Regions from separate parts of the Kribbella sp. NPDC003505 genome, predicted to be linked through region 2. Evidence: riboswitches for the same ligand, from Rfam matches in the RefSeq annotation. Region 2 holds a riboswitch; the other holds the start of a gene.
The links. Region 2 has a riboswitch for glycine ahead of ABZX12_RS19715 (L-serine ammonia-lyase). Riboswitches for the same ligand answer to the same signal wherever they lie in the genome.

Region 1 (15,652 bases), on a different contig from region 2:
GTCACCGGCGGGCCCCAACGCCTTCACCCGGCCGGCAGAGATCAGCGAGGCGACCCGCGGCCGCGCGGCGACAGCAGCCGCCTGCCACGGATGGGCCGGGATCAGCACGCGACCCGACGACGGGGTGATACCGGCCAGCGCGCCCATCAGCTGCACAGCGTCCAGTCCCTGCAGCGAGGGCGCGCCGGCCACCTGGTCCGACGACACCAGTTCGGCGTCGGCTTCGAACCAGTGCATGGCGAAGCGGCCGCCGAGCTCCGGCGAGTACGCCGCCAGCTCGTCACCGCTCAGTCCGTCGCGGCTCTTCGGCGCCGGATGGTTCAGATGCCCGAACAGCAACGCCTGCTCGAACTCGAGGAAGCGTCCCGGCCCGCGTACGCCGTCGGCCTGGTCGACGAACAGCGCCACGTTCCGCACCGACTCCGCTGTCCGGGCGGCCAGGTCGTCGATCTCGGCCGGATCCGCGTCCGCGGACAGCAACCGCACGAGCTCCTCGGGCGCCGGGCGGACGCCGCCCACCCGGACATCGCCGAACTGGTGCAGCCCGGTCCGCGAGGCGTGCTCGACCCGCGCCGTCACGGTCGAATCGCCGACCGGAAAGGTCAACGGCCCGACGGCGACCGGTACCGCCGACTCCCTCGTGTAACACCGCAGGATCGCGTTCAAGTGCGCGTCGACCGCAACACTCAGACCACTACTCACGCCGCTCCTTCACCGGTCAGGACGTCGAGGCCGGTGGCCACGACCTGGTCGAGCAGGTCTTCGATGTCCGACGCGGTGGCGTTCGGGTTCAGCAGCGTCAGCTTCAACGCGACCGCCGCCGGGCGGCCGCCGCGGGCCGGCAGCTTCGTTCGGCCGATCAACACCCGACCGGACGTCAGCAACCGGCGCCGGACCTCACCCTGGACGGCGTCCAGCGCGGACGGCTCCAGCCCCCGCCCGGCGACCCGGAACAGCACCGTGGTCAGGGTCACCGGCGCCAGAAGCTCCAAGTTGCTGTCGGCAACGACCCGGGCCGCGGCGGCCTGCGCGAGCTCGTGGCAGGTGTCGAGCATCGTTCCCAGTCCGGCCCGTCCGTAGGCCGCCAGCGTGGTGGCAACCTTGACCGCGTCCGGACGGCGCGTGGTCTGCAGGCTGCGACCGAGCAGCCCGTCCAGCCCCGAGTCGATGTCGTCGGCCGGGTTCAGGTAATCGACCGAGCGGTCGAGCGCCGAGAACCGCGTCCGGTCCGCCACCAGCAGCACACTCGTCGCGGCCGGCTGCCAGCCGATCTTGTGCAGGTCCAGCGTCACCGAGTCGGCGAGCGGCAGGTCGGCGAGCAAAGGCGCAAGCCGGTCCGAGAACAGCGCCCCGAACCCGTACGCCGCGTCGACGTGCAGCCAGACGCCGTACTGCCGGGCCAGTGCGGCGATCGGCGCGATCGGGTCCACCGACCCGAAATCCGTCGTACCGGCGGTCGCGATCACCGCCACCGGCGTCCGGCCGGGCCGGGAGAGCTCGTCGGCGAGGACGTCGGTCCGCATCCGGAAGTCCTCGTCGGACGCGATCGTGATCGCCGCCTCCTCCCCGAGCCCGAGCGCGGCGCAGGCCCGTTGGACGGAGAAGTGCGCGAGCTCGGAGCAGAACACGACCGGCCGGTCGAGACCGTGCAGGCCGTTGCGCCGTACGTCGACCCCGGCCGCGGCGGCCGCACTGTCGCGCGCGATCAGGACCGCGAGCAGGTTCGAGATCGAGCCGCCCGGCGTCAGGACTCCGTCCGCCCGCGGACCGAAGCCGGCCAGGCCGGCCAGCGCCTTCACGACCCACTGCTCGATCGCCAGCGTCGCCGGGCCCGAGTCGTAGGTGTCCAGCGAGGCGTTCGATGCCGACGCCAGCGCGTCCGCGTCGACCGCGACCTGCAGCACGGGCGGCTGCAGGTGCGCGGCGGCGTGCGGGTGGCTGAGGTCGATCCCGTGTTCGTCCAGCAGCCCCGCGATCAGGTCGAGCGCGGCGGACTCCCCCATCCCGGTCGACGGGACCCGCGGCTCACCCAGCACCTCGGCAGCGCGCCGGAGGACCGCTCCCGGCGACCCGTGCGGCAACGGTCCACGCTCACGGTCCGGCACCGTCGAGGCCAACGGCCAACGCGCGCCGAACCGATCGCGAACGGGTGCGGGCGGCACTGTCACGGCGGACAGACGCGCGGGCTGCGACATCCAGATCTCCCGGGAAGTTGTCGAGTAAGGCAACCCTTACTAAGGTAGCCCTAACTTTTACCCGCCTCACTCACCGTGTCAACTCGGCCACGGCCGGAGTGAACATCCTCACGATCCGAAGCAACGCCTCACCCGCCGGGCGCGTCTCATTCGCCAAGGGGGTGGGTTATGACGAACCTGGGCAAGGTCTACATCCGCGGCGGACTGCAGATGATCGGGCTGGCCGCCGTGGTCGCCGGCGGCGCCGGATGGATCGCCGGCCGGCCGTACGGACATGGCCTGCTCACGCTCGGCCTGATCGGCTATGTGTGCACGATCGTGCCCGGGCGAAGGGCGTGGTACGGCGCGATGGGGTTCCACAGCGGCAGGCAGGGCGCGAAGAGCTTCCGCGCCGGGCAGTTCGAGGAGTCCGCCGACCACCTGGCCGAGCAGGTGCGACACCTCCGCAAGCTCGCCTTCATGCGGCCGAGCGAGACCTCGCGGCTGTACCTGGCGCTGACAGCTCAATGGACCGCGCTGACGAAGCTCGGACGGCACGCGGAGGCGCTCGTCGTCGCCGAAGAGGCGGTCGTGGTCGGCCGGCTCGTCGACGCCGGCCGACCACGCCTCGACCAGGCTCTCGAGCTTGTCGAAACCAGCCTGGGCGACTTTGCCGACGAGCCGATCGGTCCCGAGGCGGGCGAACTGCTCGCACTGCGAGCACAGCTCGCCGGCGACGCAGACCGGGCGCAAGCCCGGTCGCTGGCACTCGTCGCCGAACGCCACATGAATCGGCGTGAGTATGACGCCGCGCGGCCGCTCCTCGAGCAAGCAGTGCGGATCCACCGTCACCTCGCATCCGGCCCGAAACTGGTGGCGGCACTGAACGACCTGGGCACGAATCTGCTGTATCTGGACGAACCCGAGCAGGCCAGGGCCAGCTATGCCGAGGGGCTCAGGATCGCCCTCGCGCTCGACCCGGCCGCACCGGACGACGTGTTCGCGCTCCAGGTGAACCTGGGCACCAGTCTGCGTGACCTCCGGCGGTACGCCGAGGTGGTGCCTCTCCAGCAGGCGGTGGTTGCCAAACTGCGCACCGATCACCAGTCCGAGAACCGGCACGAAAGATCGCTCGTGAGGCTCACGGCCGCGCTCGGAATCCTCGCCGACGACCTGCGGGAGCTGGGGCGCCATGACGAGACTCCTCCGCTGGAGGAGGAGATCGCGGCACTGATGGCAGCGGACAGCTAGCGACCGTAAGGCGTCCTCGTGAGGACGAAGGTGGCGACGTTCAGGTGGGAGATCGTGGTGCCGTCGCGGATCACGTGGAGTTTCTCGCCGGCCAGGTAGCCGTCGCGGCCTTGGTAGAGGTCGGGGCCGAGGGGTGAGAGGCGGGTGGTGAGGCCGCCGGACAGCTGCAGGATGCCGGCTGTCGCCGAGATGGTGAGCGGGGTGTTGCCCCAGTACCAGTGACCGAGCAGCTCGTCGCCCTGGGCCAGTGGTGGCTCCGGGATCCATTCCTGGGTGATCGGCGGCTCATAGCGCATCAGGATCCGGATCATGTCCGGAGCCAGCGAGGCCACCCGGCCGTACGTCGCGTTGCCCAGCGTCACCGCTCCGACCCGGCGGACCCGGTCGACGAACAACCCGGCGAGGAAGCCCGGCATCGACCCGGTGTGCCCGATCAGCAGGTGCGGGTCGTCCGCGATCAGCCGCAAGCCCAGCCCGTACGACGCGTTCAGCCCTTCGCGCGGATCCGAGGCCACCGGCGACGCCATCTCCTCGACCGACTCCCGGCTCAGCACCTCGTGCAGCGGGTCGATCCAGAACCCGGCGTACCGCGCCAGGTCCTCGATCGTGCTCCACAGCTGCCCGGCCGGAGCCATCGCGCCCGAGTCGTATGACGGCTCCGGGTCGAGCTGCCCGCTGAACGGATGCACCGAGAAGCCCTGCGCGGACGGGCCTTCCGGGAAGTACGTCGTACGCCGCATCTCCAGCGGATGGAGGATGCGCTCCCGCACCAGCTCCAGCCAGGACGCCCCGCGCAGCCGCGCCACGATCTCGCCGAGCAGGCCGTAGCCGAGGTTCGAGTAGTGGTGCCGCCGGTCCGCGGGGCCGGCGGCCTGCGAGTCGTTCATCGCGGCAGTCAGCTCGTCGAACGAGACGCCCGGATTGCGTTCCCACCAAGGGCCCTTGGGCTCGGCGTTCATCCCGCCGCTGTGCGCGAGCAGCTGCCGGACCGTCCGGTCCCCGAACGCGATCCCGGGCAGATGCTTGCCGACGGCATCGTTCAGCGCGAGCAACCCGTCGTCGCGGCACTGCATGACCAGCAGCGCCGTCATCGTCTTGGTGATCGAGCCGATCCGGTACTGCACGTCCGTGCCCGGCAACGCCCCGTCCGCCGTCGCGAACCGCCCGCGCGACCCCGTCCAGACCAGCGCGCCGTCGCGCACCACCCCGGCGTTCACCGACGGCAGCTTCGACTCCCCCTGCGCCGCCGCGACCTCGGCGAACAGGGCAGCGGCGGTGTCAGGACGTACGGAAGTCACTCAAAGGCCTCCGGGGCAGGGCACGAGCAGATCAGGTTGCGGTCGCCGTACGCGCCGTCGATGCGGCGGACCGGCGGCCAGTACTTCGAGGTGCGGTCGACCGAGCGCGGGAACGCCGCCTCCTCGCGGGTGTAGGCGTGCTCCCACTTGTCGTTGATGACCGACTCGGCGGTGTGCGGCGCGTTCACCAGCGGGTTGTCGGCGGCCGGCCACTCCCCGGCGGCGACCCGGTCGATCTCGTGCCGGATCGCGATCATCGCGTCGCAGAACCGGTCCAGCTCGCCCAGGTCCTCGGACTCGGTCGGCTCGACCATCAGCGTGCCGGCGACCGGGAACGACATCGTCGGGGCGTGGAACCCGTAGTCGATCAGCCGCTTCGCGACGTCGTCGACGCTGATGCCGGTCTCCTTGGTCATCGGCCGCAGGTCCAGGATGCACTCGTGCGCGACCAGGCCGTTCTCGCCCGTGTACAGCACCGGGAACGCACCCTCGAGCCGCTTCGCCACGTAGTTCGCGGTCAGCACGGCGGCCTTGGTCGCCGCGGTCAGCCCCTCGGCTCCCATCATCCGGATGTACGCCCAGGAGATGGCGAGCACGCCCGCGGACCCGAACGGCGCCGCGCTGATCGGGCCGACACCGGACTCCGGGCCGGCCTGGTCGAGCAGCGGGTGGTTCGGCAGGTACGGCGCCAGGTGCGCCGCGACCGCGACCGGGCCGACGCCCGGGCCGCCGCCGCCGTGCGGGATGCAGAAGGTCTTGTGCAGGTTCAGGTGGCTGACGTCGCCCCCGAACTCGCCCGGCTTCGCGAGGCCGAGCAGGGCGTTCAGGTTCGCGCCGTCGACGTACACCTGGCCGCCGTGCTCGTGGACGATCCGGCAGACCTCGCGGACGCTCTCCTCGTACACACCGTGCGTCGACGGGTAGGTGATCATGATCGCGGCCAGCTTCTCCGCGTGCTCGGACGCCTTCGCGCGCAGGTCGTCCAGGTCGATCGTGCCGTCGTCGTTGCCCTTGACTACGACGACCTTCATGCCGGCCATCACCGCGGAGGCGGCGTTCGTACCGTGCGCGGACGCCGGGATCAGGCAGACGTTGCGGTCCGCCGAGCCCTGGGCGCGGTGGTAGCCGCGGATCGCGAGCAGACCGGCCAGCTCACCCTGCGAACCGGCGTTCGGCTGGATCGACACCTTCGCGTAGCCGGTGACCTCGGCCAGCCAGCGCTCCAGCTGACCGATCAGCTTCACGTAACCGGCCGCGTCCTCGATCGGCGCGAGCGGGTGCAGGTCCGCGAACTCCGGCCAGGTGACCGGCTCCATCTCGGTGGTCGCGTTCAGCTTCATCGTGCACGAGCCGAGCGGGATCATGCCGCGGTCCAGCGCGTAGTCCATGTCGGACAGCTTGCGCAGGTAGCGCAGCATCGCCGTCTCGGACCGGTGCGTGTTGAACACCGGGTGCGTCAGGTAGTCCGTGGTCCGCGGTACGGCGATCGCGGGCGCGCCGAGCGTGTCGTCGTACTGCACGCCGAAGGACTGGCAGACCCGGGTCAGCGTCGCGACGTCGGTCTTCTCGTCGCACGAGATGCCGACGTGGTCGGCGTCCACGAGCCGCAGCCAGATGCCGTTCTGCCGGGCGGCGTCCACCACGTCGGCGGCACGTCCGGGGACCCGGGCCAGGACGGTGTCGAAGAACTCGCCGTGCACGACCTCGACGCCGCCGGCCCGCAGCGAGGCGGCGAGCTTGCCGGCGTACGAGTGCACGCGCTCGGCGATCGCCTTCAGGCCGTCGGGGCCGTGGTACACGGCGTACATCGACGCCACGACGGCGAGCAGGACCTGCGCCGTACAGATGTTGGACGTCGCCTTCTCGCGACGGATGTGCTGCTCCCGCGTCTGCAGCGCCAGCCGGTACGCCGGGGCGCCGTCCGCGTCGACCGAGACGCCGACGAGACGACCGGGCAGCGACCGCTCCAGACCGGAACGCACGGACATGAACCCGGCGTGCGGACCGCCGTAGAACAGCGGGACGCCGAAGCGCTGCGACGAGCCGATCACGATGTCGGCGCCGGCCTCACCCGGTGCCTCGAGCAACGTCAGCGCGAGCAGGTCGGAGGCCACGGCGACCAGCGTGTCGCGCTCGTGCGCCGCCTCGATCAGCGGCTTCAGGTCGCGGACGGCGCCGTTCGAGCCCGGGTACTGCACCAGGAAGCCGAAGAAGTCGCCCTCGGGCAGACCGTCGGTGGTGTCGGCGACGACGACCTCGATACCGAGCGCCTCGGCGCGGGTCTGCACGACCGCGATCGTCTGGGCGAAGGTGTCGGCGTCGACCAGGAAGCGGTCGGACCTGCTCTTCTTGTTCGACCGGTGCGCCAGCGTCATCGCCTCGGCGGCCGCGGTGCCCTCGTCGAGCAGCGACGCGTTCGCGGTCGGCAGGCCGGTCAGGTCCGAGACCACGGTCTGGAAGTTCAGCAGCGCCTCGAGGCGGCCCTGGGAGATCTCCGGCTGGTACGGCGTGTACGCGGTGTACCAGGCCGGGTTCTCGACCAGGCGGCGGACGATCACCGACGGCGTGAACGTCCCGTAGTACCCCTGGCCGATCATCGAGGTGGCGACGGTGTTGCGGGCCGCGAGCTGCCGCAGCTCGGTGAGCGCGTCCACCTCGGACGCGGGCTCGGGCAACCGCAGCGCCTCGGCGGAGCGGATCGACGCCGGGACCGCGGCGTCGACGAGCGCGTCGACATCGGCGTACCCGAGGGCTTGCACCATCCGCGCGACCTCGTCGGGACGCGGCCCGATGTGGCGGTCGGCGAACGTGGCGGAGAGTTGTTCGGTCATCAAGAGGCTCCGTTGCTGACGTGCTTCCGGTCGCCTCCCCCTCTGTCACGCACTACGCTCCAGAGTCGCCTGTGACACTCGGTCCATGGGCCTGAGAGGTTCCGGGGAGGAATTGCCCCTTCGGCGCCCGATGACACGGGACTCTCCCGAGTGCTGTGAACGGCTGTCCCGAGGCTACCAGGAATCCGCGCACAGTTCGGGCACGCAGGACCGAACGAGACGTCAGCCGGTCATCCGGGCGCGGCGCCGGGCGGCGAGCTCGTCGCCCGCGTGGCCTTCCGAATCGCCGTCGTCGTGACCGTCGGCGCGCTCGGTCGGCAGCTCCGACAGCGAGCCCTCGACCTCCCGCCAGACACCGCCGAGCGCGATACCGAACACGCCCTGGCCGCCGGCCAGCAGATCGATGACCTCGTCGGGCGAGGTGCACATGTACACCGACGCGCCGTCGCTCATCAGCGTGATCTGGGTCAGGTCGTCGAAGCCGCGCTTGCTGAGGTGCGCGATCGCGGTCCGGATCTGCTGCAGCGAGATCCCGGCGTCGAGCAGCCGCTTGATCACTTTCAGCAACAGAACGTCACGGAAACCGTACAACCGCTGCGTTCCCGAGCCGGTCGCCGGGCGCACGGACGGGGAAACCAGGCCGGTGCGGGCCCAGTAGTCGAGCTGTCGGTAGGTGATCCCGGCCGCGGCGCAGGCCGTCGGCCCCCGGAACCCGACGTCCTCCGGCATCGGCCGCAGGTCGTCGTCGAACAGCAGACCCTGGACGCCGGCGGTGGCTGTAGCGGCAGCCATGGCCTCTGCGTGCGCGTCGGACGTCGACTGCGCCGTCAGATCCGTGTCCCCGGTGCGTGTCACGCCTGAGCCTCCCTGGATACCGACTGGAACGAGTCATCTGCGTGGAGTGACATCACCCCACGACTCCTTCACGGTAAGCCGCCGCCCGAACCGGGTCAACGACAACCGCGTCGAGCCGCGAGCGTGTCGCGACCGTCGTACGAATCGTTACCTAGCCGCACTTGCACCATCTGCGCACCACGGCGGGGCCGGGGTGTCAGCTCTTGTCGAAGTCCTCCGGGGTCACCTGGTCGAGGAACTCCCGGAACCGCTCGACCTCCTCTTCCTCCTCCACCTCGTCGGCGTCGTTCGCCTCGCTCTCCGGGACCGGGATGCCGGCCTCGGCGAGGATCTCGTCGGCGCAGAACACCGGCGTGCCGGTCCGCAGCGCGATCGCGATCGAGTCCGACGGCCGGGCCGAGATCTCGGTCTTGTCGTCGAACACCAGGATCGCCTCGAACACGCCGTCGGTCAGGTTCACGATCCGGACCTGGCTGAGCGTGTGCCCGAGCACGCGGATGGTCTCCGCGAACAGGTCGTGGGTCAGCGGCCGGGGCGGCTCCATCCCCTGCTGGGCGAAGGCGATCGCACTCGCCTCGGCAGCACCGATCCAGATCGGCAGGTATCGCTCACCTCCGACCTCCTTGAGCAGCACGATCGGCTGACTCGAGGGCATCTCCACCCGGACTCCGACCACGTCGACTTCGCGCACCCCTTCAGCCTACTCCGAGCCGAAGCACCCGGCGCGCCGTTGGGGTCACCTGTGGACGAAGGCCGTGCGGCGGCCTAGGGACGCGGCAGGCGGGAGCGGACCAGGGCGGTGTGCAGCCGGACGGTGAGGGCGGCCAGCTCCCCGGTCTGTTCGGTACGGCGCGGTCCCGTGACCTGCTCGATCAGGCCGACCTCGCGGTCCGCCGCCGTCCGGAACGCCCGCAGGTGCCGCGGCTCGATCCCGTACGACGCCAGCTCGGCCGCGACCTGCGCGACGACGATCGCGTCGCCGCCGTAGTGGTTGCCGCTGGCCACCACCAGGCCGTGCCCCTCCAGCTCAGCGAGCAGCTCCGAGGACACCGCGGCGGCGCGCAGCAGCTCGTCGCGGGTCAGCCGCAGCTCGGTGCCCGCGGCACCGAAGTCCTCGGCGACCGGCTGGCCGGGAGTCTGCGGCAACGAACTCGGCGCGACCGGTGGCCCCGCGGCCGCCGGACGCAGGCCGCGGTCGATCGCGCCGAGATGTTCCTTGATCACCTTCAGTGGCAGGTACTGGTCGCGTTGCGCGGTCAGCACGTACCGCAGCCGCTCCAGGTCGGCGGCGCTGAACTTGCGGTAGCCGGACGCCGTCCGGGCCGGCGTGACCAGCCCCTCGGCCTCCAGGAACCGGATCTTGGAGATCGTGACGTCGGCGAACTCGGCCTGCAGCAGCTGCAGCACCTCGCCGATGCCGCGGCCGCCCACCGGCCCTTCGGCGCTGGGATCAGGCTTGGCCACTGGCGTAGTACACCAGCCGGTACTTGCCGATCTGGACCTCGTCGCCGTTGTTGAGCAGGACCTCGTCGATCCGGTCCCGGTTCACGTACGTGCCGTTCAGGCTGCCGACGTCGCGGACCTTCACGCCGTACGGGTCCCGGCGGAACTCGGCGTGCCGGCGCGACACGGTCACGTCGTCGAGGAAGATGTCGCTGTCCGGGTGCCGGCCCGCGGTCACCACGTCGACGTCGAGCAGGAACCGGCTGCCCGCGTTCGGGCCGCGCTGCACGATCAGCAGGGCGGAACCGGCCGGCAGGGCGCCGACCGCGGCCGCGTCGTCGGCCGACAGCGGCTCACCGGTCTGCTGCTCCGGCTCCGGCTCGGCGCCGATCGGCGTGAGCATCGCGGTGTCGGTGACACCGGGTGTCGGCTGGGGGGTCGCCGGGGCTGCCGCCGGGCGGTCCGCGCCAGGCAGCATCGCTCCGCACTGCGAGCAGAACCGGCTGCCCTCGGAGTTCTCGTGCCCGCACTGGTTGCAGAACGGCATGCTGTGATCCTCCCGATCGCCGGCGGTCCGGCGACGTCTTCGATAGACCCCGTATTGACAGTGTTGACAGTGTGGACAGCGGCCTCAACCCTCGACCAGCGGTTGAGGCCGGTAACGCTACCAGTCAGTTGTCAGCTCTGGTCGAGCTGCCCCTTGTAGGCCTCGGCGTCCATCAGCGCGGCCACCTCGGCGGCGTCCTCGACCTCGATGTCGAGCAGCCAGCCCTCGCCGTACGGGTCGCTGTTCACCAGGTCCGGCTGGTCGGCCAGCGCCTCGTTGACCGCGGTCACGGTGCCGTTCACCGGGGCGAACAGGTCGCTCACGCTCTTGGTCGACTCGAGCTCACCGCACGCGTCGCCGGCCCGCACCGCGCTGCCGACGTCGGGCAGCTGCACGTACACGATGTCACCGAGCTGGTCCTGCGCGAAGTCGGTGATGCCGACCCGCACGGGTCCCTCCTCGCCGGCCTTCAACCACTCGTGCTCGGCCGTGTACTTCAGGTCTTCGGGGTACACCTTCGTTCCTCTTTCACTCAAGTACAGCTACAGGTACAGCGACAGGTACAGCTACTTGGTCGGGCTGGGCGCCGGGCGAGCGTAACGATGCTCCTCCGGGGCGTGCAAGGCGGTGATCGGGACGTTCTCGAGCTCGGTGACCTCGGCCGTTCCGCCCACCTGCGGACCGGTCACCTCGCTGACCAGACCGCCCGGGAAGTTGGCCGCCTCGGCCAGGTTGTGGGCCTCCCCGATCGCCTCGATGACGTACGGCGAGTTCACCTTCTGGCCGTCGATCGAGATTCCCGGGGCGTCGTCCACGAAGTCCGTGCTGGCCACCACCCGGACCGAACCGTTGACCTGGATCGCCTCCGCGCCGGCGTCGCGCAGTTCCTCGATCGCGTCCAGCAGGTTGCTCGAGGTCATCTTGCCCTGCGGGTCGTTCAGCGTGATCCGGACCCCGGGGCCCTGCGCGGGCAGCGTACCGGCGAGGATGCCGAGGGTGCGGACCTGGGCCTCGGCCTGCTCGCGCGCGGTCTGCGCCTTGTCGGCGCTGGAGGACAGCGAGTTCTTCCGCTCCTCGAGGTCGGCGATCTCGCTCTCCAGCCGCCGGGTGTTCTGCCCGAGGCCGTCGAGGATCGCGATCAGGTCCTCGCGGCGGGCGTTCTGGTAGCCGTCGTCGGCCCGGTTCACCCGGACCTGCACGACCGCGACGCAGGCCACCAGCGCGAGCACGACCGCGACGATCGCCTGGCCGCGGGACGGCTTGAACCCGGCCCGCAGCCGGCGCAGGGCCAGGTTCGGCGTCCGCGGCTTCGGCTTGGGCATCGGCGTCGGCGGCGCATCGGCAGGCGAACCTGCAGGCGTGCCGGCCGGTGTGTCGGCAGGTGTGTCGGCGGCCGGTTGCGCGGGTTTGTCCGGTGTCTCGTCGCTCATGTCAGGCCCGGAAGATGTGCCGCCGGATCGCGGCCATGTTGGTGAAGATGCGGATGCCGAGCACGACGACCACACCGGTGGACAGCTGCGACCCGACGCCGAGCTGGTCGCCCAGGTAGACGATCAGGGCCGCGATCAGCACGTTGGACACGAACGAGACGACGAACACCTTGTCGTCGAAGATCCCGTCCAGGAACGCACGCAGCGCGCCGAACACCGCGTCGAGCGCGGCCACGACCGCGATCGGCAGGTACGGCTGCGCCCAGTCCGGGACGTCGGGCGCGACCAGCAGACCGATGACGACACCGATCACCAGCCCGAGTACGGCGATCATCTCGTTCGCACCTTCGCGTAGCGCAACGCGATGGTCGCATCGGCCGGCACCAGCAAGGAATCCTCCGTCGTGATCGTCATCCGGACATCGAAGTTGCTGACCAGGTACTGCACCCACTGCCCGCCGGAGCTCTGCGCGAACCGGGCAGGCATGGTCGCGGTGTCCCCGATCGCGAGCACCGTGTACGGCGGGGTCAGCGAACTGTAGTCAACGGTGATGGCACTGCCCGCGCCGCGGATCGCGGTCAGCGACGTGATCCGGTGCCCGTTCACCGAGACCGCCTCCGCGCCGGACGTCCACAGGCCGTTGACGAGTTGCTGCAGGTCGACGTCGAGCAGCCGGCCCTCCTTGGCGTCGGCGTTCTTGGCGTCGTCGATCACCGCCTTGATCCCGGGGCCGGTGACCGCGATCGCCCCGGTCTGCAGCTCCAGGTCGTCGAGCTTCTGCTGCAGCGCCGCGCCGGTGCTGTCGTTGCTCAGTCCGCTGGCCTGCAGCCGGCGGACCTCGTCGGCGAGCTGGGACTGGTGGTTGCGCAGCTCGTTCAGCCGGGTGTCGGCCTGGTTGATACGGGTGATCAGTTCCTTGCGCTGCTTCTCCGCCTCGGGCGCGCTGCGGTAGTTCTGCGCGGCGGCCACGGCGAGCAGGAAGCCGAGGACGGCGGCGGCCAGCACCAGCATGATCCGGTGCCGGGAGCGGGTCTGCTTGCCGTCGGCGGTCGACCGGGTGCGGGCCGCGACGGCGTACCCCTCGTCGATCGGGTGCGCCATCAGGTTGTTCAGCAGTGACATCGACGCGTCGACGCGTCGAGGTGGCGTCTGCTGGGGGGCTTGCTGGGTCACCCGGCCGAGTCCTTGATCGGTTTGACCGTCTGGATCAGGTGCCGCAACTGGGCGAAGTACAGCGCGCCGGCCCAGTAGTACAGACCGGTGCCCCAGATCGCGAACGCCCAGCCGAACACGCGGGCGAGCAGGTTGAGCGTGCTGTCACCGTCACCGAGCAGCAGCAGCGGGAACGCGTACAGCAAACAGAAGGTCGCGGACTTGCCGAGGAAGTGCACCGGCAGCGCGTTGAAGCCGCGGCGGTGCAGGGCCGGCAGGGTAAGGGTGAGCAGCACGTCCCGCAGCGGCAGCGCGATCGCCAGCCACCACGGGATGATGTCGCGCAACGCCAGCCCGATGACGGTGGCGAAGATGTACAGCCGGTCGGCGACCGGGTCGAGCATCTGGCCCAGGCGGGTCGTCTGGTTCATCCGCCGGGCGATCTGGCCGTCGGCCCAGTCGGTGAACCCGGACACGGCCAGCACGAGCAGTGCCCAGCCGTCCTCCTCCGGCCCGAGGACCAGCCACAGGAACAGCGGCACGCCCAGCAACCGCAAGAAGCTGAGTGCGTTCGGGATCGTCCACACCCGGTCGGACACTTCCAAGTCCGGCACGCGACCCCTCCCTCTCTCCACCCTGGATACCCGTCGTAACTCTACTGGGGCGCCACGACAGGTTTACGGCCGCCTGGCCCGGGGCAGGCCCCGGCTTTCCCCTGATACCAGAACGCGCCGGCCCGGCGGCCGCTACGCCCGCGACGAACCAGTGACCCGATCGATACCCCCTGGTGATGCTTACGCTGAGCACATGAGGTTTCTCGTACTGATCTACGGCAACCCGGAGTCCCGGGCGGTGTGGGACGCGTTGACGGATGAGCAGAAGAAGGAAGGTATGGCCGGGTACGCCGCCCTGCACGAGGCGCTGGCCGTGCGGGGCGAGCTGGTCGCGTCGGAGTCGCTCGACGCCCCGGAGCTCACCAAGCAAGTGCTTGTCCGAGACGGCAGGCCGATGACGACGGACGGTCCGTTCGCCGAGGTGAAGGAGCAGCTGGCCGGCTTCTACCTGCTCGAGTGCGATTCGATGGACCGCGCGGTGGAGATCGTCGCGCAGATCCCGGAGGCGCCGTTCAGCGTCGTCGAGGTGCGGCCGGTGCGTGACCTCGGCGCGTTCATGTGATGCTCGAGGAGCTGCTCCGGGAGCAGGCGCCGCAGGTGCTCGGCGCACTGGTCCGGCGGTACGGCGACTTCGACGCGTGCGAGGACGCCGTCCAGGAGGCACTGCTGGCGGCGTCGCTGCAGTGGCCGGCAGACGGTGTGCCGGACAATCCGCGCGGCTGGCTGGTCACGGTCGCGTCGCGGCGGCGGATCGAGGTGCTGCGGAACGAGGCGGCCCGGACGCGCCGCGAGGAGACCGTGGCCTCGTGGACTGCCCCGGAGCCGGCGTCGGCGGAGGACGACTCGTTGACGTTGCTGATGTTGTGCTGCCATCCGGCGCTGACGCCGCAGTCCCAGGTGGCGTTGACGCTGCGGGCGGTCGGCGGGCTGACGACCGGTGAGATCGCCCGCGCATTTCTGGTGCCGGAGGCAACGATCGGCCAGCGGATCAGCCGGGCGAAGGCGAAGCTCCAGGGCGCCCGGTTCGCGATGCCGCCGGCGTCCGAGCAGCCCGAGCGTCTGGCCGCCGTACTGCATGTGCTGTATCTCGTCTTCAACGAGGGCTACACCGCCTCGTCCGGTGCGTCGTTGCACCGGGTCGAGCTGAGCGCCGAGGCGATCCGGTTGACCCGCCAACTGCATGCCTCGCTGCCGGCCGAAGGTGAAGTGGCCGGGCTGCTGGCGTTGATGCTGTTGACGGATGCGCGTCGCCCCGCGCGGACGACGGCCGACGGTGCACTGGTGCCGCTGCCGGAGCAGGACCGGTCGTTGTGGGACGCGGCGGCGATCGCCGAGGGCACCGCATTGATCGAGTCGACGTTGCGGTCCGCGCCGGTCGGGCCGTACCAGCTGCAGGCGGCGATCGCCGCGGTCCACGACGCCGCGGCCACCGCGGACGCGACCGACTGGCGCGAGATCCTGATGCTGTACGAACTGCTCGAGTCGACCGCGCCGGGTCCGATGGTGACGCTGAACCGGATCGTCGCGGTCGCGATGGTGCACGGACCGGCCGCCGGGTTGACGTTGCTCGACGACGTGGATCCGGCGCTCCACGACCACCACCGGCTGGCCGCCGTACGGGCGCATCTGCTCGAGTTGTCCGGCGACACCGCGGCCGCCCGGGAGGCCTACGAACTCGCCGCGCGGCTCACGCAGAGCCTTCCCGAGCAGCGCTACCTGCTGTCCCGGGCGGGCTCTGCGGCCGGCCCCAGCTGAGCTCGGCCTCGATCGTCAGCTCCAGTACGCCGTCCTTCGCGTACGGACGGACCGCGGCCTCGATCCCGGCGTCGAACGCGGCGGCCTCGTCGGCCGGCATCAGGTGACGGGCGAGGCTGGACGTCGAGTGCAGCCGCTCGATGTAGTCGGTGACGGTCTGGTGGTACGCGACGGGCGCCGTCCGCGCCGTGCCGGTGAGGTCGAGCAGGCCGCGGTCCCTGATCGCGTGGACGACATTGAACTTCGGGTCGTGGTTCTGCTTGCGGGAATGCCGCTCGATGACCTGGACGAGTTCGGGCAGC
Region 2 (15,652 bases):
ACGGCAGCCCGGCCTCCGCGGGCGTCACCCGGTCGCGCCATGCGTGCAACGTCCTGCCGAGCTCACCCATGTCCCCAGTATCGCGGGCCGGCGGCGGTTCAGCCTGGTACTGCCGTTCCCTAGGACATCGCGGGCACTACCTGCCCCGGAACGCCGGCGCGAGGGTGGGGCCATGACCACAACACTCATCACCGGGGCCAACCGAGGCCTCGGCTACGAAACCGCCCGCCGGCTGGTCGAGGCCGGCCACACCGTGTACGTCGGCGCCCGGGATCCCCAGCGCGGCAAGCAGGCCGCGGACGAACTCGGCGCGCACTACCTCCCGCTGGACGTCACCAGCGACGAGTCGGTCGACGCCGCCGCGGAACAGCTCACCGAGCTCGACGTACTGATCAACAACGCCGGCATCCCCGGTCCGTTCAAGGAGGCCCGGGACCTGACTGCCGACGAGTTCCATCAGGTGTTCGACCTGAACGTCTACGGGCCGGTGCGGATGATCCACCGGTTCCTGCCGCTGCTCGAGCGCAGCGCCGACCCGGTGATCGTGAACGTGTCCAGCGGGCTCGGCTCGATCGCCGCCGCGGTGCAGGCGGACGCGATCGACACGGTGCCGGTGTGGGTGCCGGCCCCGGCGTACGGCGCCTCGAAGGCGGCGCTCAACATGCTGACGGTGCAGTACGCGAAGCAGCTGCCGAACCTGCGGATCAACACCGTCGACCCGGGCTACACCGCCACCGACTTCAACGGCCGCACCGGCTACCAGACCGTCGAGGAGGGCGCAGAGATCATCGTCCGGCTCGCCATGATCGACAAGGACGGGCCGACCGCGGAGTACCTGAGCCTGCACGGAACCATCCCCTGGTGATCAAAGGGGTGATCAAGGGGTGATCAGAGAGTGATCAGCACTCGATGACGTTGACCGCGAGACCGCCGCGGGAGGTCTCCTTGTACTTGATCTTCATGTCCGCGCCGGTCTCGCGCATGGTCTTGATGACCTTGTCGAGGGTGACCACGTGCACGCCGTCGCCGTGCATCGCCATCCGGGCCGCGTTGATCGCCTTCACCGAGGCCATCGCGTTCCGCTCGATGCACGGGATCTGCACCAGGCCGCCGACCGGGTCGCAGGTCAGGCCGAGGTTGTGCTCCATCGCGATCTCGGCTGCGTTCTCGACCTGCTGCGGCGTCCCGCCGAGCACCTCGCAGAGACCGGCCGCGGCCATCGAGCAGGCGGACCCGACCTCGCCCTGGCAGCCGACCTCGGCGCCGGAGATCGACGCGTTCTCCTTGTAGAGCACGCCGATCGCGCCGGCCGTCAGCAGGAACCGGACCGCGCCGTCCTCGGTCGCCCCGGGCACGAAGCGCCGGTAGTAGTGCAGCACGGCCGGGATGATGCCGGCGGCGCCGTTGGTCGGGGCGGTGACGATCCGGCCGCCGGAGGCGTTCTGCTCGTTGACGGCGAGCGCGAACAGGTTCACCCAGTCCATCACCTTGAGCGGGTCGACCGACCACGGGTCCTGGCTGAGCTTCTTGTGCAGGGCGTGCGCCCGGCGCGGCACCTTCAGCCCGCCGGGCAGGATGCCCTCGGTCTCGCAGCCCTCCCGGACGCAGTCCTGCATCACCTGCCAGATGTGCAGCAGGCCGTCGCGGACCTCCTCCTCGGTGCGCCAGGCGAGCTCGTTCGCGAGCATCACCTCGCTGATCGACAGCTGCGACTCCCGGCACCGCTCGAGCAGCTCCGCGCCGGTCGTGAACGGATACTTCAGCGGGGTGGTGTCCGGCACGATCCGGTCCCCCGCGGCGGCGTTCTGGTCGACGACGAACCCGCCGCCGACCGAGTAGTAGGTGCGTTCCCGCAGCACCGCGCCGGTCGCATCGCGGGCCACGAAGATCATCCCGTTCGGGTGGTACGGGAGGGCCTTGCGGCGGTGCATCAGCAGGTCGGTGTTCTCGTCGAACGCGATCTCGTGGGTGCCGGCCAGCAGGATCCGGCCGCGCTCGCGGATCGTCTCGACGCGGGCGTCGACCGAGTGCGTGACCACGGTCTCCGGGTCGGCCCCCTCGAGCCCGAGCAGGACGGCCTTGTTGCTGCCGTGGCCGTGCCCGGTGGCGCCGAGCGAGCCGAACAGCTGGGCCTCGACGGTCGTCGTCGCGGCCAGCAGGCCGTCGTCGGCCAGGCCGAGCGCGAAGGTCCGGGCGGCGCGCATCGGTCCCACGGTGTGGGAGCTCGACGGGCCGATCCCGATACTGAACAGGTCGAAGACGCTGATCGCCATCGTGTGGAGGTTCCTTCCGGTCGCCGTTGACCGTTTGGTGTCCTCCCCGCTCTGTTGGACTGGGCGTCCTCCAGAGGTGCCTCGCCCGCGCGGTGAAGGTGCCTGAGAGATTCTTGGGGAGAGTTGCTCCTACGGCGCCCGGTTCGTGTCCGGGTCTCTCCCGCACGGGTTCATGCGGCTGTTGAGTTGACTGACGCCTCGGACGGTACGGGGGTCCGCCGGGCCGCGTCAATCCGGCCGGTGCGGACCGCCCAGATCTCGAAGAACCAGGTGAACAACGGGGGAACGCTTGCCGCCAGCGCGGCCAGCGTCACCGGCCAGGACCAGCGCAACGGCCCGCGCACGGCGAGCACGGTGACCACGTAGCCGACGAAGATGCCGCCGTGGATCGGCCCGAAGATCTTGACCCCGATCTCGTTGTCGGACAGCACGTACTTGAACAGCATCCCGATCAGCAGTCCGGTCCACGAGATCGCCTCGGCGATCGCCACCGTCCGGAACCACGCCGCATGTTTGGTACTCATCAACGACCGACCCTAACAAGGCCCCCAAGCCGTGATCGGGGTCACGCGGGGCTCGTCCCGGATGCCGCCAGCAAGCGATTGCCCGAAGGATCGGCGGCATGACGTTCATCCGACGCGCCCTGGCCGGCGCGGTAGTACTCGGCGTCGGCGGCGCCGGGCTGACGGCCACCGCCTCCGCGACCAGCCCGCCGCTGCACTGGGCCGACTGCCAACCTGAGGGCAAGGACGATCCCGCGGCGGTGGAGGGCTCGCAGTGCGCGACCTTGCAACTGCCTGTCGACTGGCGGAACCCGGACGGGCCCACCTTCGGCCTCGCACTGGCCCGGAGAAAGGCATCGGAGCCGAGCGAGCGGGTCGGGGTGCTCGTGTTCGGCCCGGGCGGCCCGGGTGATTCCGGGGTCGACCGGATCAAGACGGGAATCGACCGGTTCAGCACGGACCTGCAGGACCGTTTCGACATCGTCAGCTTCGACCCGCGCGGTGTGGCGCGCAGCAACCCGGTGAAGTGCTCCGCCGATCTGCTGAACAAACAGCCGTCGCCGATCATCAGGAGCGCGGCCGAGTTCACCGCCACCATCAACTACAACCGGCAGCTCGCCACGGACTGCCGTGAACACACCGGCCCGCTGTACGACCACATCGACACCTGGCAGACGGTGCGCGACGTCGACGCCGTACGGCGGGCGCTCGGCGAGTCCACGATCTCGTTCCACGGCAGCTCGTACGGGACCCTGCTCGGAGCGCAGTACGCCGCGACGTACCCGCACCGCGTCCGCGCGATGGTGCTGGAGAGCGTCATCGACCACAGCTCCGCCACGACGCGTGACTTCCTGGACGCGCAGGCAGCCGCGGGACAGGACTCGTTCGACGAGTTCGTGAAGTGGTGCGACGCAACGACGAGCTGTGCACTGCACGGCACCGACATCCATGCGCGCTGGGCTGAGCTGCTGGCGAAGTCGCCGGATCCGTTCATCTTGAGCTACTCGGTGTTCCGGGCGCTCTACGAACCGAAGTGGACTGCGCTGGCCGAGCTGCTGAAGGCCGGTGTGACTCCCCCGAAGCCCACGCAGACCGGTGCGTACCCGCTGGCCGTTTTCTGCCAGGACTGGAACCTGCCGGTTCGGGACTACCGCGAGTACGCCGCACACCTCCAGCGGCTCGCCCGCAACAACCAGGACCTGCGCTATCCCGGTCAGCTCATGGCAGTGTCGATCTGTCTCGGCTCTCCGCCCGCGAACAACCCGCAGCACCGGCTGAAGGTACGTGGGCTCAAGACATCGGTACTTCTCGCCAACGCGATCCACGACCCGGCGACCGGCTACTCGTTCGCACAGAGCGTGGAGCGCCAGCTCGGGCGGAACGGCGTACTGCTGACCTACCAGGGCTGGGGGCACGGCAGCTACACGAAGAGCCCGTGCATGCAGAGCGCAGTCGACGACTACCTGATCGCGAAGGACGTGCCCGAGCGCGGCAGCAGCTGCGCCGCCGTACCACCTGCCGGGTAGCGGGTCAGACGGGAACGCCGGTCACTTCGAGGACCCGGTCCAGGTGATCGCCGCGGACCAGTCGCCCCGCCATCAGCCGGAGCTCGGTGCAGGCGCTCTCCAGCGCCTGCGCCTGGGTCCGGCAGTTGTCGACGTACCAGAACGGGTCGTCCGGTTGCGGATCGTCGGCGTCGTCGATGTCGGCGTACCAGTGCCGGCTGCCGCAGTTCACTACTCGCACACGCAGGTTCATGATGTAACTCCCCCGTACCCAGCGGACCCTGGGTTCCCCCCTTTTTCGGCCCCAGTCCAGGGCCGACTCGGCCTGGCGTGTGATCAGAGGCCCCCCACTCCCACACGCCGGCCGAGTTCGACCCTCCCCCGCCTGCTACATCGGGGCTGCCGCGGCGAACGTTACTGGCCGTGACGAGTAATTTTGATTACTTCGCTGCGAGCTGCGACCGGGTCCACTGCTCGAGACCGTCGGTGGTGATCGGCAGGTCCGCGGTGAGGATCTCCAGGCGGTCGGGATGGACCACGACGTTGTCCTCGATCCGGATGCCGATGCCGCGCAGCTCCGGCGGGACGGTCTCGTCGTTGGGGTGGAAGTACAGGCCGGGCTCGACCGCGAGCGCCATCCCGGCCTCGATGGTGCCGGCGAAGTACGCCTCCGGCCGGGACGCGTCGCAGTCGTGCACGTCGAGGCCGATGTAGTGCCCGGTCCCGCAGACGATGTACCGCCGGTGCTGCTGCCCGTCCGGGCCGAGCAGTTCGTCGATCGACGCGTCCAGCAGACCCCAGTCACGCAGCCCTTCGGCCAGCACCCGCAGCGCCTCGTACTGGAAGGCGCGGTACGGCGCACCGACCTTGACGGCCTCGAGCGACGCGAGCTGCGCCTTGTGCACCAGGTCGTGCACCTGCCGCTGGGCCGCCGTGAACTCGCCGGTGGCGGGGAAGGTCCGGGTCACGTCCGCGGTGTAGAGGGTGCGGGTCTCGACGCCGGCGTCCAGCAGGATCACGTCGCCCTCGTTGACCGGGCCGTCGTTGCGGACCCAGTGCAGCACCGGAGCGTGCTTGCCAGCGGCAACGATCGACGCGTAACCGACGCCGTTGCCCGCGGTCCGCGCGCGGCGATCGAAGGTGCCCTGCAGCCAGCGTTCGCCGCCGCCGCGGATCGCCTCGGGCAGCTCCCGCGCCACGTCACCGAACGCGAGCACGCTGGCCGCGACCGCTTCCCGTAGCTGGTCGAGCTCCCAGTCGTCCTTGATCCGGCGCAGTTCGGCGAGCGTCTGGCGCAACGCGTTGCCGTCGGTCGGCGAGGTCCGCACCAGGGCGTCCAGCATCGGTTCGACGCCCGGCACCGACAGCATGAACGGGACCGCGCCGCGCACCGCCGCGGGCAGTTCCTCGATCGGGCGGCAGGCGATCTGCAGCGCGTCCGACCAGTCCTTCAGGCCCGGCACCGGGCCGATCCACAGCTCACCGTCGCGCGCGTTCGCGAAGAAGTCCGCCTCGTCCGGCCCGGCCGTCTCGCGCAGGTAGAGCGTCGCGTCGCCGTCCCCGGAGATGACCAGGACGGCGCCTTCGGCCTGGCAGCCGGTCAGCCAGACGAAGTCGCTGTCGGCGCGGAACGGGTAGTCGGTGTCGTTCGACCGGACCGGCGCCCGGCCGGCCGCGAGCGCGATCCGGCGTCCGGGCAGCGCGGCGGCGAGCTTGCGCCGATGCTCCGCGGCCGCCTCGGCGAGCCCCTCCGGCACTGTCACCGAGCGGTCCACCGGCCCCCAGCCGCGAGAGACGAACTCCCAGAACCCCTTGGCGTCGATCGGGCGGTAGGACTTCGGCGTCTGGTCGGTCCGGGCGTCATCGGTCATGAGCTGAGCTCCCCTTACAGCTGTCGGTGTGAGCTCATCAACTCAGGTCCGCGCGGGGCCGCGCAAGCCCTTATCCCGGAACGCGGCGAGGATGCCGGCCTCGGAGTCGAGCAGGTACTGGTGCAGGTCCGCGGCGGCCTGCTCGTACTTGCGGGCCTCCAACAGCTCGAACAGCGTGCGGTTCCGCACGATATACGGCTCGTGCAGCTCCCGCGGCGTCGCGATCACCTGAAAGACCAGCCGCAACTCGGCCAGCAGCTGACTGGTGATCGCGTTCAGCCTGGCGCTGTCGGCGAGCCCGATCAGGTGCTCGTGGAACCGCATGTTCGCGGTGCCGGCCGCCGGCCAGCGATCCGCCAGCGCGGCCGCCTCGGCTGCCTCGACATCGTCCAGCAACGGCTCGAGCCGACTCGCTGGCACCTCTGGATCGCGCTCACCCAACGCCCGTACGACGTCCACCTCGAGCACCCGGCGGAGCCGGTACAGGTCGACCACGTCATGCTCGTCCAGCTCCGGGACGAACACCCCGCGGTGCAGCTTGTAGACCAGCAGTCCTTCGTGAGTGAGCAGCCGGAAAGCCTCCCGCAGTGTGTTCCGGCTGATCTCCAGAACCTCGGTCAGCTCGATCTCGGACAGCTGCGCACCGGGCGGCAGGGCACCCTCGGTGATACTGCGACGGAGGATGTCGGCCGCGCGCTCGGCCGAGCTGCTGCGATCCAGCCGCGCCACGTCGGCCGCGACCCTTCGCAGCCAGGCCTGCCGGCCGTCGTCTTCCGTCTCGCCCGTACCCACCCCCGCATCATCGCCCACGCCGCGCGCAGCGGGGAACTCTTGTCGAACGAAGCTCTTGCAGGATTGTTGAACAATTCCTAGTCTCGATGACACGGAACGCAGGCGAGAGGCGGGATCGGGTGGCAGCGAAGTGGGAGTTCTGGATCGATCGTGGCGGCACGTTCACCGACGTCGTCGCCCGGCGGCCCGACGGCACGGTGGTCGCCCACAAGCTGCTTTCCGAGAACCCCGGCCGCTACCGGGACGCAGCCGTCGAGGGGATCCGGCAGCTCCTCGGTGTGCCCGCCGGCGAGCGCCTGCCGACCGACCGGATCGACGTGGTCAAGATGGGTACGACCGTTGCCACCAACGCCCTGCTCGAGCGCAAGGGTGAGCCGACGGCGCTTGTCATCACCAAGGGATTTCGGGACGCACCCAGGATCGCGTACCAGAACCGCCCGCGGATCTTCGCCCGCGAGATCGTGCTGCCCGAGCTGGTCTACTCGCGGGTGATCGAAGCGGACGAGCGCGTTGCGGCGGACGGCGAGGTCGTCGTCACGCTCGACGAGCAAGCAGTGGCACGGGACCTACAGCAGGCGTACGACGACGGCTTGCGATCAGTCGCCGTGGTTTGCGTCCACGGGTACCGCCACACCCGGCACGAGGTGGCGATCGGGGAGATCGCGCGACGGATCGGCTTCACCCAGGTCTCGCTGTCCCATGAGTGCAGCCCGTTGATGAAGCTCGTGTCGCGAGGTGACACCACGGTCGTCGACGCCTACCTCTCGCCGATCCTGCGCCGGTACGTGGATCAGGTGGCGGCCGAGCTGGACGGCGTACGGGTGATGTTCATGCAGTCCAACGGCGGTCTGACCGAAGCACATCTGTTCCGCGGCAAGGACGCGATCCTGTCCGGCCCCGCCGGCGGCGTCGTGGGGATGGCGCGCACCACCACGGCGGCCGGGTTCGACCGAGTGATCGGATTCGACATGGGCGGCACGTCCACCGACGTGTCGCACTACGCGGGTGAGTTCGAGCGCGAGCTGGAGACCCTTGTCGCCGGGGTCCGGATGCGGGCGCCGATGATGAGCATTCACACGGTGGCGGCCGGCGGCGGATCGATCCTCACCTTCGACGGCAGCCGGTACCGGGTGGGGCCGGACTCGGCAGGCGCGGATCCCGGGCCGGCGTCGTACCGCAAGGGCGGTCCGCTCACGGTCACCGACGCGAACGTCATGCTCGGCAGGATCCAGCCGGACTTCTTCCCCGCGGTCTTCGGCGACCACGGCGATCAGCCCCTCGACGCGGACGTCGTACGCCGGAAGTTCGCCGAGCTGGCCGACGCGATCGCCGACGGCCGGAGCCCCGAACAGGTTGCGGCCGGGTTCGCCGACATCGCGGTCGCGAACATGGCGAACGCGATCAAGAAGATCTCGGTCCAGCGCGGGTACGACGTCACCCGGTACGTGCTGGCGACCTTCGGCGGCGCGGGCGGTCAGCACGCGTGCGCCGTCGCCGATGCGCTGGGCATGACCGAAGTACTGATCCACCCGCTCGCCGGGGTTCTGTCGGCCTACGGCATGGGGCTCGCCGACGTCGCGGCCCTCCGCGAGCGGGCGGTCGAGGCGCCCCTGACCGACGCCGTACTCCCGGAGCTCTCGAAGGTCCTCGACGAACTCCAGGCCGACGCCGCCGCCGAACTCGAGCGCGAAGGCGTCCCGGCCGAACGGATCACCGCGATCCGCCGGGCCTTGCTGCGCTACGACGGCACCGACACGGCGGTGGCCGTGTCGACCGGCACCGTGCAGGCGATGGTGACGGAGTTCGAGACCGCCTATCGCCGACGGTTCTCGTTCTTGATGCCCGGCAAGCAGATTGTCGTCGAAGCGGTGTCGCTCGAACTGCTGGGCGCGGCCGGAGACAGTGCGGCGACCTGGGACCGGCGGACCCGCGAGGACAGCGCTCTGCAGGCGGTAGCGAGCGTGCCGATGTTCTCGGCCGGCTCATGGACGGACGTGAACCTCTACCGACGCGCCGATATCGTTCCCGGCGACGCCGTGGACGGGCCGGCCGTCATCGCCGAGGACAACGCGACGACCGTGGTCGAGCCTGGCTGGCGTGCCGAAGTGAACGACCTCGGCCACCTGCTGTTGCGCCGGGTGACCGCCCGGCCGGTCCAGCGGGCGATCGGGACCGAGGCCGACCCCGTGATGCTGGAGATCTTCAACAACCTGTTCATGTCGATCGCCGAGCAGATGGGTGTGCGGCTCCAGAGCACCTCGCAGTCGGTCAACATCAAGGAGCGCCTGGACTTCTCCTGCGCACTGTTCGATGCCGAGGGCAACCTGATCGCGAACGCCCCGCACATCCCCGTCCATCTCGGTTCGATGGGCGAAAGCATCAGGATGGTCATTGCCGGTAACGCCGGACGGATGGCGCCGGGCGACACCTACGTGCTCAACAACCCGTACCGCGGCGGCACCCACCTTCCCGACGTCACGGTGGTGACCCCGGTCTTCGACCGGGCCGGACGGGAGATCCTGTTCTACGTCGCCTCCCGCGGCCATCATGCGGAGATCGGCGGGATCACGCCGGGATCGATGCCCGCGAACAGCACCCACATCGACGAGGAAGGGGTGCTGATCGACAACTGGCTGCTCGTCTCCGGCGGTGTCCTGCGAGAGCCCGAAACCATCGAGCTGCTCGGCTCCGCGGCGTACCCGTCACGCAATCCGACGACGAACATCGCCGATCTGCGCGCTCAGGTCGCGGCCAACGAGAAGGGCGTCGACGAGCTGCTCGCAATGGTCGACCACTTCGGACTCGACGTCGTGTCGGCGTACATGGAACACGTCCGCCGCAACGCCACCGAAGCAGTCCAGCGGGTCATTCCGACGCTCCGGGACGGCCGGTACAGCTACGAGCTCGACTCGGGTGCGCGGATCGAGGTGTCGGTCCGCGTGGATGCCGGCGCGCGCACCGCCGAGATCGACTTCACCGGCACCTCCGCACAGCAACCGAACAACGGCAACGCGCCGTCGTCGGTCGTGATGGCTGCAGTGCTGTATGTGTTCCGCACGCTGGTCGACGACGAGATCCCCCTGAATTCGGGCTGTCTGGAGCCGCTGCGGGTGATCATCCCACCGGGCTCGATGCTGTCGCCGGAGTACCCCGCGGCGGTTGCCGCCGGCAACGTCGAGGTCTCGCAGGCAGTCACCGGCGCGTTGTACGCCGCGCTCGGCGTCCAGGCGGAGGGGTCCGGGACCATGAACAACGTGACGTTCGGCAACGAGCGCTACCAGTACTACGAGACGGTGGCCAGTGGCTCCGGCGCCGGCGAAGGCTTCGACGGCGCCGACGTGGTGCAGACCCACATGACGAACTCACGGCTCACCGATCCCGAGGTGCTGGAGTGGCGGTATCCGGTCCGGCTGGAGAGCTTCGAGATCCGCGAGGGCAGCGGAGGCGACGGCCGGTGGCGCGGCGGCGACGGCGGCCGCCGCATGCTCCGCTTCCTGGAGCCGATGACCGTCACCACGCTCGCCAGCCACCGCCGCGTACCGCCGTACGGAATGGCCGGCGGCCACCCCGGGAGCCTCGGTCACCAATGGATCGAACGCACGGACGGCACCGTGACCGAGATGGACGGCTGCGACTCCGTTCAGTTGTCCGCCGGCGACATCTTCGTCATCGAGACCCCCGGAGGCGGCGGCTACGGCCCACCGTCCAGCTGAACTCGCCGGCCCAGGGCAGCCTCGGTACGGTTGCTCAGGTCTGGACGCGGCCGTGCATCTCGGCCGCGAAGGTGTCCTGCGCGATGCGCATGACGGCGAGTTCGTCCGGGTCTGCGAAGAGCTCGCGGGCCTTGCTCTCGGGGACGTCCTCGACGTGGGTCTGGAGCCACCAGATGTTGCCGACCGGGTCCTTCACCCGGCAGCCGCGGTCGCCGGTGATACCGGAGTACATCAACTCGGTCACCACGGTGGCGCCGGCGTCGAGGGCCCGCTGATAGGTGCGCTCGACATCGTCGACGTACACGCTCAGGAAGGACGGGGTGTCCGGCCAGTCGGCCGCCGCGTCGAAGGTCATCAGCACCGATTCGCCGACGGTGATCTCGGCGTGGCCGACGGTGCCGTCCTGGTTCGGGAACCGTCCGCTCGTCTTGACCTCGAAGGTGTGCTCCACGAACTCGAGGAAGGCGTCCGCGCCCTTCGCCACGATGTAGGGCGTGATCGTCGACTTACCGTTTGGTGTGCTCATACCTCGAGTCTGACGTTGATAGCGGACGGACTCTGTCCTCTTCCTCGTCGGATCGCGCGGCCCGGAAGCGGCGGCGGTACTCAGTCGGCGTCGTGCCGAGATGACGTGCGAACGCCCGGCGCAACGTCTCGTCGCTGCCGAGCCCGCTGAGGCGTGCTGCCGTGGTGATGCTGTGCCCGTCCAGCAGCAGTTGTTGCGCCCGGTCCAGCCGTACACGCTCGACCCATCGGCCGGGCGTGGTGTTGAACTCGCTCTGGAACAGCCGGGTCAGATGTCGTGGACTGACCGCGGCCGCCGCAGCCAGGCTCGGCAGGCTGTGGTCAGCCGCCGGGTCCGTGACCACGGTGTCGGCGAGTGCCCGCAGCAGATCGGTGCGCGGCGGAGGGGTCGCCATCGCGGTCGAGAACTGCGACTGGCCGCCGGGGCGCTGCATGAAGACGACGAGTTCACGCGCCACGGCTCTGGCCGTCTCGGAGCCGTGGTCTGCTTCGACCAACGCGAGTGTGAGGTCGATGCCGGCGCTGATCCCCGCCGAGGTCAGGTACCGCCCGTCGGTGACGTGGAGTGCGTCCGGCAGGACCTCCACCTTCGGATACTGCTGCGCCATCGCCGCCGCATGCCGCCAATGCGTCGTCGCCTTCCGCCCATCCAGCATCCCGAGCGCCGCCAAGACGAACGCCCCACTGCACACCGACGCCACGCGCCGGACCCCGTCCGCCAACCTCGCCGTCACCTGCAGAACCTCGCCCGGCACCCCGCGCACCAGATCATCCGCCCCAGCCACCACCACGGTGTCGACCACGCCGACGTCAGCAGCCCGGACCACCCCCGCCAGCACCACACCCGAGGCAGAAGTCACCTCCCCGCCACCCGCAGACACAAGCACCGACTCGTACCGCACACTCCCACCCCATCGATTGCCCGCGCCCGGTCGGTCCCCCTCGGTCGGCCGGTCCCACTCGGTCGGCGCGCCCCGAGCCGGCCTGTTGTCGGCCGTGACCAGGTTGGCCTGGTGGAGGACCTCGAGCGGTCCGGTCACGTCGAGCAGCGTCACCCCGTCGTACACGACGAGCGCGACTCGGCATGTCCGAATCTGTGGTTCACCTGGCGATTTGGACATGGCGTCAGCGTACCCCGCACCGCGAACCTGAACGCATGACCGAAACCATCGCCGGCATCCAGATCCCCGACAGCGCCCTCGCCCGCGAGGCGACCGACCTCGTCCGCGACGCCGCGTCGCCGCTGCTCTTCGACCACTCCCGCCGCGTGTACCTGTTCGGCTCCCTCCGCGGCCGGGCGCAGGGTCTCTCCTTCGACCCCGAACTGCTGTACGTCGGCGCGATGTTCCACGACCTCGGCCTGACCGAGCGCTACCGCCGGACGGACCAGCGCTTCGAGATCGACGGCGCCGACGAGGCTCGGAGCTTCCTGCGGCGGCACGGGATCAGCGACGACGCCGCCGACCGCGTGTGGACGGCGATCGCGCTGCACACCACCCCGGAGATCCCGCTGCACATGTCCGCCGAGATCGCCCTCGTCACCCGCGGCGTCGAACTCGATGTCCTCGGCATCGGGTACGACGCGGTCACCGGCGCCGAGCGCGACGCCGTGACCGCCGCGCACCCCCGTCCCGACTTCAAGAACCGCATCCTCGCCGCGTTCACCGAAGGTATCCAGGACCGCCCGGCGACCACCTTCGGCAACGTGAAGGCCGACGTACTGGAGCACTTCGTCCCGGGCTTCCACCGCGGCGATTTCGTGGACGTCATCAAGAACTCGTCCTGGCCCGAGTGACCGCGGACGTTGCTTGTCCGGGAGCCGGGGACAGGTGAGGATGTCCGGTATGACGGAAAGTTCTGGAACGCCAGGCATCGACAGCACAGTTCCCCCGAGCGGCACCGGATGCGTCGAGTGTCTGCAGGCCGGCGGCTGGTGGTTCCACCTCCGCCGGTGCGCGCAGTGCGGTCACATCGGCTGCTGCGACTCCTCCCCCGCCCAGCACGCTTCCGCCCATGCCGCCGAGAGCGGCCACCCGATCGTCCGCAGCTTCGAGCCCGGCGAGGATTGGTTCTGGCACTACGGTGAGTCCCAGTACTACGACGGCCCCGACCTCGCCCCGCCGGCCGCTCGCCCCGAAGACCAGCCGGTCCCCGGCGGCAAGGTCCCCACCAACTGGCAGTCCCAGCTCCATCGGTAACTTCTGCCCCAGTCAGCGTCGCCCGTTGGCGAGAGTCAGTGCCGCCGGCAGTCGACGCAACCGCAGCATGGCAACCGTTCCGAGCAGCGGCCCGATCGCCAGCGGCAGCAGCGCGTAGCGCCAACCCGCGACGCCGACGGCGAGGGGCACGAGCCGGATGCTGGCGATGGTGAGCGTGAACCCGAGGGCGAGCTGCAACGCGAGCACCGAACCCGCGTACCGCGGCTCGGCCAACTCCGTCACCGCAGCCGAGAACTGTGCGGAGTCGGCGATCACGGCCGCGCCCCAGATGAGCAACACCGCCACGAGCACCGGCAGCGCCGCGCCGTAGATCAGTGGGCTCGCGAGACAGCACGCCGCGCTGAGAAGCATCGCCGCGCTGGTGATCGTGGTGCGCCCCAACCGGTCGGCCAGCCGTCCGGCCGCAACAGCTCCGAGCAACCCGGCCACACCGATCGCAAGGAACGTGACCACACCGGTCTGAGCAGGGCCGGGTCGCGAATCCGCCCGTGCGGCAACGAAGAACGCGGCCAGCCAGCTCCACAAGGCATACAGCTCCCACATGTGCCCGAGATAGCCCATGGTGGCCAGCCGCAGTGGCCGCTCCCGGGCAAGGGCCCGGACCGCGGCGCCGACATCAAGCGGAGGGGACGATACGGCGGCCGGCCCAGGCCGCACCGTCGAGACCGCTACCGCAGCTAAGCCGGCGAGAACAGACGTGACCGCGATCGTCACCTGCCAGGGAACGTGCCCCAGTCCGCGCACCAGGTGCGGCGTCCCCGAGCCCAGAGTGAGCCCGCCGACCACAACGCCGGTCGCCACGCCACGCCCGCGCTCGAAGTGGCTAGCGACCAACCGCACGGCAGGGGCGTAGACCCCCGCCAGCGCGACACCGACCAGCAGACGGATCGGCAGCGCGAGGGCCAGCCCGTGCGCCAGCAGCAATGCGAGGTTGCACAGCCCCGCTGCAACCGACGAACCAGCAATCAGCCGGCGCGGCTGCAGGCGGTCGGGAAGGTTGAGCATCGCCGCGCCCACGCTGCCGGTCACGAAACCGATCTGAACGACGACCACCAGCCAGGCGGCGCCGTCTGCAGTCAGGTGCCACTGGTCCTCGAGAGCCGGCACGATCGCGGTCGCGCTGAACCAGGAGGCGTTGGCCAGCACTGCGGCCAAGGCCACGAGAACGAGGGCACGACGCTGCTCTTCGGTCGCCATCTCAGCCCTCGTGGGCCTTCAGATAGCGGAGGAACCCGACGACGTCGTCCGCGACCAAGCGACCGATGGCCTCGCTCGAGTACACGGCCGTGATGACGTCGCCCTGGGGATCGAGGACGAAGCCGGACGACTGCAGGTAGCGATGATCGGCGCTGACGTACGCGCCCGTCGCCTTCGACACCGTGTCCGGGTCCGCGCTGTGTGCGACCGGGAACTTCAGCTGGTGCTTCTCGACCAGGCCGGCGCTGGTCGGCCCGTCGTCCACCGACAGCGCGACAACCCTGGCGTTCAACTCCGCGAGCGTTTCCGACGCACGCGAGAACGCGGCGAGCTGGGCATTGCAGTACGGGCACCAGGACCCGCGGTAGATCAAGACGATGCCGAACGAGCCGGCGAGATCGTCCGGCAAGGAGACGGTTCCACCACCGACGACGGGGAGCGACAGGGACGGGAAGTGCTGGCCGTTGTGCAGACGAGACACGGTATTCCTCTCTGAATGCCATAACTGGACTGAGTGGTCCATGTTCATGGCACAAAATTGGACTATCAAGTCCAATTCGCCGTACACTGCGGCCATGGCGACGAAGATCCACCGGGGTACGGCACGCCTGACCGCGCGAGGCTCTCTGACCCGCGCCCGGATCATCGCGGGCGCCACGGAGCTGGTGTACGACCAAGGCGTGGCCGGCACCAGCCTCGACGACATCATGGCGGCCACCGGCACCAGCAAGTCGCAGCTGTACCACTACTTCGCCGACAAGGAAGCGCTCGTCCTGGAGGTCATCCGCAACCAGCTCGCCAAGATCATCGCCGGGCAGGGAACGGAGTTGCGTGCGGCGCGGTCGTGGGACGGTCTGCAGCGGTGGCGCGATCACGTCGTCGAGAGCACCCGCGCCACCGGCGGAGTGGGTGGCTGCCCGCTGGGCTCGCTGTCGAGCGAGCTCGCCGACCGATCGGAGTCGGCCCGTCGAGTGCTGGCGGCGTGCTTCGCCGAGTGGGAGGAGTACCTGCTCGACGGGTTCCGCGCGATGCGCGCTGATGGCGAACTGTCCCA

Region 1: it holds a riboswitch for glycine, as region 2 does, so the genes downstream of both, gcvP (aminomethyl-transferring glycine dehydrogenase) here and ABZX12_RS19715 (L-serine ammonia-lyase) in region 2, are expected to answer to the same signal.

The regions. Positions count from the first base shown of each region.
Region 1 covers NZ_JBEXNA010000002.1:408,941-424,592, reverse strand. The annotation lists gene ABZX12_RS06440 (IucA/IucC family protein) at 1-702, opposite strand, end outside; gene ABZX12_RS06435 (pyridoxal-dependent decarboxylase) at 699-2,195, opposite strand; gene ABZX12_RS06430 (tetratricopeptide repeat protein) at 2,364-3,425, shown strand; gene ABZX12_RS06425 (serine hydrolase domain-containing protein) at 3,422-4,723, opposite strand; gene gcvP (aminomethyl-transferring glycine dehydrogenase) at 4,720-7,554, opposite strand; glycine riboswitch at 7,624-7,713, opposite strand; gene ABZX12_RS06415 (MerR family transcriptional regulator) at 7,777-8,346, opposite strand; gene ABZX12_RS06410 (bifunctional nuclease family protein) at 8,606-9,100, opposite strand; gene ABZX12_RS06405 (MerR family transcriptional regulator) at 9,175-9,873, opposite strand; gene ABZX12_RS06400 (FHA domain-containing protein) at 9,860-10,399, opposite strand; gene gcvH (glycine cleavage system protein GcvH) at 10,531-10,914, opposite strand; gene ABZX12_RS06390 (DUF881 domain-containing protein) at 10,966-11,829, opposite strand; gene ABZX12_RS06385 (small basic family protein) at 11,831-12,163, opposite strand; gene ABZX12_RS06380 (DUF881 domain-containing protein) at 12,160-13,002, opposite strand; gene ABZX12_RS06375 (CDP-alcohol phosphatidyltransferase family protein) at 12,999-13,595, opposite strand; gene ABZX12_RS06370 (YciI family protein) at 13,789-14,157, shown strand; gene ABZX12_RS06365 (sigma-70 family RNA polymerase sigma factor) at 14,157-15,350, shown strand; gene ABZX12_RS06360 (class I SAM-dependent methyltransferase) at 15,283-15,652, opposite strand, start outside.
Region 2 covers NZ_JBEXNA010000005.1:370,374-386,025, forward strand. The annotation lists gene ABZX12_RS19705 (helix-turn-helix transcriptional regulator) at 1-70, opposite strand, end outside; gene ABZX12_RS19710 (SDR family NAD(P)-dependent oxidoreductase) at 173-865, shown strand; gene ABZX12_RS19715 (L-serine ammonia-lyase) at 900-2,273, opposite strand; glycine riboswitch at 2,354-2,446, opposite strand; gene ABZX12_RS19720 (DUF3817 domain-containing protein) at 2,444-2,797, opposite strand; gene ABZX12_RS19725 (alpha/beta fold hydrolase) at 2,896-4,302, shown strand; gene ABZX12_RS19730 (hypothetical protein) at 4,307-4,534, opposite strand; gene ABZX12_RS19735 (aminopeptidase P family protein) at 4,722-6,152, opposite strand; gene ABZX12_RS19740 (GntR family transcriptional regulator) at 6,195-6,944, opposite strand; gene ABZX12_RS19745 (hydantoinase B/oxoprolinase family protein) at 7,064-10,657, shown strand; gene ABZX12_RS19750 (VOC family protein) at 10,692-11,183, opposite strand; gene ABZX12_RS19755 (helix-turn-helix domain-containing protein) at 11,164-12,303, opposite strand; gene ABZX12_RS19760 (HD domain-containing protein) at 12,339-12,977, shown strand; gene ABZX12_RS19765 (UBP-type zinc finger domain-containing protein) at 13,027-13,380, shown strand; gene ABZX12_RS19770 (MFS transporter) at 13,393-14,598, opposite strand; gene ABZX12_RS19775 (peroxiredoxin family protein) at 14,600-15,079, opposite strand; gene ABZX12_RS19780 (TetR family transcriptional regulator) at 15,174-15,652, shown strand, end outside.